DNA from 2 places in the Saccharophagus degradans 2-40 genome. Region 1 is predicted to be linked to the other one. Evidence: predicted binding sites of a transcription regulator. Region 1 holds the regulator's gene; the other holds the start of a gene.
The links. The regulator FliA, encoded in region 1, starts transcription of late flagellar genes. The targets are predictions, from matches to a motif close to TAAAGTTATNNNNNNNNCGGCCGATANCC.

Region 1 (2,406 bases):
TTATTCACGCTTTTAGCGATTTGGGTGATCAGTTAGACGTACTGTTAATAGATACCGCAGCGGGTATATCCGACACGGTTGTAAGTTTTGTACGCGCAGCACAAGAGGTGTTGGTAGTGGTGTGCGACGAACCATCGTCTATCACAGATGCTTACGCTCTAATGAAATTATTAAATATGGAACATGGCGTATACCGTTTTCGCGTAGTTGCCAATATGACGCGTTCCACGCAAGAAGGCATAAACCTATTTAATAAATTAAATGCCGTGTGTGAGCGATTTTTAGATGCTTCTTTGCAATATGTAGGCAGCGTGCCGTTTGACGAAAACCTGCGCAAAGCCGTGCAAAAAAGGCGGCCAATATTGGAGTTTGCGCCGCGTTCGAAGGCGGCTGCTGCAATTAGAGTACTTGCGCAAAAAGTAGATGAGTGGCCGGTGCAAACCAGCGCAAGAGGGCATTTGGAATTCTTTATAGAGCAGTTGCTAAGTGCGCAGGCTGCATCCGCCGGAGGTGGTTATTAGCGGTTGCTTAGTGCTAGAAGGGCGGTTGGTTACATGCCGCCAAGCTAAACTTTTATCCTATTACTCGCACCTATACAAAACATTAGAAACAAGTAATAAATTAAACCAACAAAACAAGTATCAAGCAAAATTAATCGGGGCTTTATGTGCCCGCATTCAAAGGGTAACCACGCAAACTTGGCAGCAAATTACATTACATGTTGCACGAGTGCGTCTCTGAATTATGGCAGTCTCAGTGGCAGAAAATTTGATGGTCTACGAAAAACCTAAGGAAGGAGACCAAGAAATAAAGGTAGAGGATTACGCCTATCTCGTGAAACGTATCGCCCATCATATGATGGCGCGCATGCCTTCGTGCGTTCAAATAGAAGATTTAATTCAAGCGGGCATGCTGGGGCTGCTAGAAGCAGCACAAAAATATGACGCCAGTAAAGGCGCAAGCTTCGAAACCTATTCTGGAATACGCATTCGCGGTGCCATTGTAGATGAAATGCGCCGCGGAGACTGGGCGCCTAGGTCTGTACATCGCAACAGTCGACGTGTAGCAGAGGCAATAGCCACAGTAGAGGCTCGCCATGGGCGCGATGCACGCGACCACGAAATAGCAGAAGAGATGGGTTTAAGCCTTGACGAGTACTACGCTATGGCGCGCGATAGTGCATCTACTCGCCTGTTTAGCTACGAAGAAACCTACGAAAACGATGAGTCGCGCTTTGACGAATACGAGCCTAGTGACGGTTTGCGCGGCCCCTCCGAACAAGTTCACCGTAATGCCCTCTACACCGATTTAGTGGCCGCCATTGGCAAATTGCCAGAGCGAGAGAGGCTTGTGCTATCGCTGTATTACGAACAGGAAATGAACCTAAAAGAAATTGGGCTAGTACTTGGTGTATCTGAATCTAGGGTAAGCCAAATCCACAGTCAGGCTGCTTTAAGGCTCAAATCCCGCATGCAAGATTGGCAATCGTACGAATGATGGCCAACTTTGCCCTAAACGTAAGGAATTTTTGGAATATCAAGGCTAAAAACTGGATGAACTCTATCTAACGTCTAGACTTGTAATCAGGGCTGTTAAAGGTGTAGAGCTTTTACATCAACGGATAACACGCCTAGTAAAACCTGCTCTGGTGAACTAGGTTTCCGAGCGACGAGACTATTGGAGGTTGCATTGGATAAAAACATGAAAATACTGATTGTTGATGATTTCTCGACGATGCGTCGGATCATTAAAAATCTGTTAAGAGATTTGGGGTTCACCAATACGCATGAGGCGGACGATGGCAGCACCGCATTGCCTATGCTTAAAAGTGGAGATTTCGATTTCTTAGTTACCGATTGGAACATGCCCGGTATGAGCGGCATCGAGCTGCTTAAAGAGATCCGTGCGGATGCCAAGCTGGGAACTATTCCCGTACTAATGGTTACGGCAGAAGCGAAGCGCGACCAAATTATCGAAGCCGCGCAAGCTGGTGTAAATGGCTATGTTGTTAAGCCCTTTACTGCTCAAGTGCTCAAAGAAAAAATAGACAAAATTTTTGAGCGCGTAGGCGGATAATTAAAAAAGGCAGTTACATGGAAACACAACGTGATCTGCATAAAAATGAGCAGTTTTTAACTGAGCTTGAAGATTGTGCGAAACAGCTAGTAGAGAACCTCCAAAACAATAATTTTGACGGTGCTTCGGAGCTTATTCACACCTTGGTAGAGGCGAGAGATCGTCATATTTTCCAGTCGGTGGGCCGATTAACTCGCGGCTTACATAATGCCATTGTCAATTTTAATGTCGATGCTGACTTCGATAATAATCCACCAGAAATTAACAACTCAGAAATACGCGATGCTTCAGATAGGCTTAACTACGTCATTAAAATGACTCAAGAAGCGG
Region 2 (2,406 bases), 490 kb from region 1:
AGCCGATAATTATACCCCAAGAGGTATGACTACTGATTAAACGCAGTAGTCATAGAAAAGAAACTAGCCCTTAACTGGGTTTATGTTTTGCAACGCAGATAAAAATCGTTCCGCATGCTGGCGCACAGCCGAATGCTCTTGCCCAACAGATTTATCCAATAACGAACCCAGCGCAGAATGAGCTATCCCCAATGATTCACCCTCTAAGCGTATTTTTTCTAGCTGCTGAATAAAGGCTGCCATGCGAGCCACCTTGGCATCCATCATTTCTACTTTATTCGCGCTTTGCTCTTGTGGTTGTGGACGCTCGCCTTGCCGTGCGACCTTGCCGTAGCTGTCATCCACTCGCGTAAAGGTAGACATTGTAAGGTTTAGCGAGAATGACGCTATTTGCTCATCGTCATAACCTAAGCTTAAAGCTTGCTCAAACGCGCCTTCTAAGTTGCCACTGTAGAACGTAGCAGACAAGTCACTCACTTTGCCTAAAAGGTCATTTAGCGCAGTTATTTCATCGCTGTTTAGCTCGCCCTCTACAGAAAAGCTAAACTGATTCACCGTGCTGCTACTGGCACTTATTGATTTGCCATCTGCATTGGTGCTGTAGCTGCCGCTTTGCTCCGCTAGCGCACGGATTAATACAATATCGCCTTCTGCTGTTTTTACTTCAAATTCAAAGGTTCTGGCTTGCAGCATTTCAGCGCTTAGAGAAAGATTAGAAGCGTTGACGGTTTGCGCGACGGCATCAACATTCAGCTCTTCTTCATTGGTTTTTATCTCGGCAAGTAAGTCGGCTGCAGGGTTTTCCAAGCCATATTCCTGCGCTAAATCAGCTATGCCTGTTAATACATCTTTGAAGGTTTTATCCACCGCGTCCAACACATCGCCATTTAACTGGCCGAGCGCCAATAGCTGCTCTCTTGCTTCGCCATAGCCCTTAAGAAACCCATCTAAACCTGCTTGCAGCCTGCTCTGTAACGCTTCGGTATCGTCACCCTCTGCTGCATCAAGCCCTAATCGCTGAGCGATAAAGCCTAAAATATTACTCGCAGCCAAGGTTGGCCCGCTGTTATTCGTAACAGATTGCACTTTGGGTTGAGCGTAAACATTGCTGGTCTCGCTTGCCCGCGTGAAATTATCGCGTGTTACAGACGATTCATATTGGGCAGATACTGTTAAACGACTGCCGTTACTGCGCTCTACAAACGCATCTAGGCGTATATGGCGCCGTGACTCTACATTAGCATCAGCATTTATCTCATTGTTTTTGTTATGAAAACCTGTTGCTATGTATCCTTGTCCTGGAAAGTTAATCATCTCAGCCTACCCTCAATTAAATTACGCGTATACAAGGCAATCGGCCGATTAACGAAAAACTTCAAGAATTAAAAAGCATGAATTAATGTACGCATAAGAAGCGTTAGATATGAAACAACCGAAATAAGAAAGGATGGCGCGGCGCACAAACGCATCACCGCGCAATAATACAGCCTAAGAAAGCCGATGCAAGAACTACCCTTTTAGCATAAACCAAGCGCCGGCTACGGCCACAACGAGTGCGGCCGCTATTATCAGATACTTGCCATTAGAAGAACTTTCCTCACTAGACTGGCTGGCAACTGCCTCGGTGGGAGACACTTTTTTAAGCGGTTTATCGACTGCTCGCTTTACCGGCGCAGCAGAATCTTGGCCTGCCGGCTTTTTGCCACCATCAAGGGACTTGCTTAACTCTTCATTGGATATAGCCGGTCGCATTGTGGTTTTATCCAAGTCATCCTCTTGCGAGCTTTTACCTACCGCTTCAGACGCTGGCGACACAACTTGAAAACGCAAGGTATCAAAACTTAGCTCATCGCCAGCTTTCAGCACCGCCTTGCTAACTTTCGAACCATTTACATAGGTGCCGTTAGAAGAGTTTAAATCTATAACTTCTAGGCCAGCTGGGGTTACACGCAATTCGGCGTGGCGGCGAGACAAATGCGACACACCCAAAGTAATATCACACTCTTTAGATCGGCCTAAAACAGCAGTGGTTTCAATAGCAAATTCCCTGCTGCTTAGCGCTGAATTTAAAGGCTGCAAACGCCAAAGGTGGGTATTAGTAGAAACCTTCACCACGGGTTCTACCTTGCGCTGCTTTGGGTCGATTAAATCGAAGATTAAACCACCCACTTGAATTGCATCGCCATGCGCTAAAGGCACAATGCCCTTTACACTTTCACCATTCACTTTAATTAAACTATTGGTGTTTTTAGTGGCTAGCGAAACCGTGTCCCCCGCAATAGTGAGGGAAGCCTCGTGATTCGCCAGGCCGGGAACATCTAGCTTTAGCTCGCATTCGGCGCCCGCACCTATACGATATTCGCTGTCTACTAACCATAGTGGACGCTTGTTTCCTGACCTATCATT

Region 2: SDE_RS09290 (DUF5610 domain-containing protein) is a predicted target of FliA. The motif match lies at 1,350-1,378, and genes of this name have one in related genera.

What each region holds. Positions count from the first base shown of each region.
Region 1 covers NC_007912.1:2,756,081-2,758,486, reverse strand. Annotated here, with positions in the region: gene SDE_RS11350 (MinD/ParA family protein) at 1-521, shown strand, start outside; gene SDE_RS11340 (RNA polymerase sigma factor FliA) at 745-1,497, shown strand; gene cheY (chemotaxis response regulator CheY) at 1,690-2,076, shown strand; gene SDE_RS11330 (protein phosphatase CheZ) at 2,094-2,406, shown strand, end outside.
Region 2 covers NC_007912.1:2,265,425-2,267,830, reverse strand. Annotated here, with positions in the region: gene SDE_RS09290 (DUF5610 domain-containing protein) at 64-1,314, opposite strand; gene SDE_RS09285 (FHA domain-containing protein) at 1,510-2,406, opposite strand, start outside.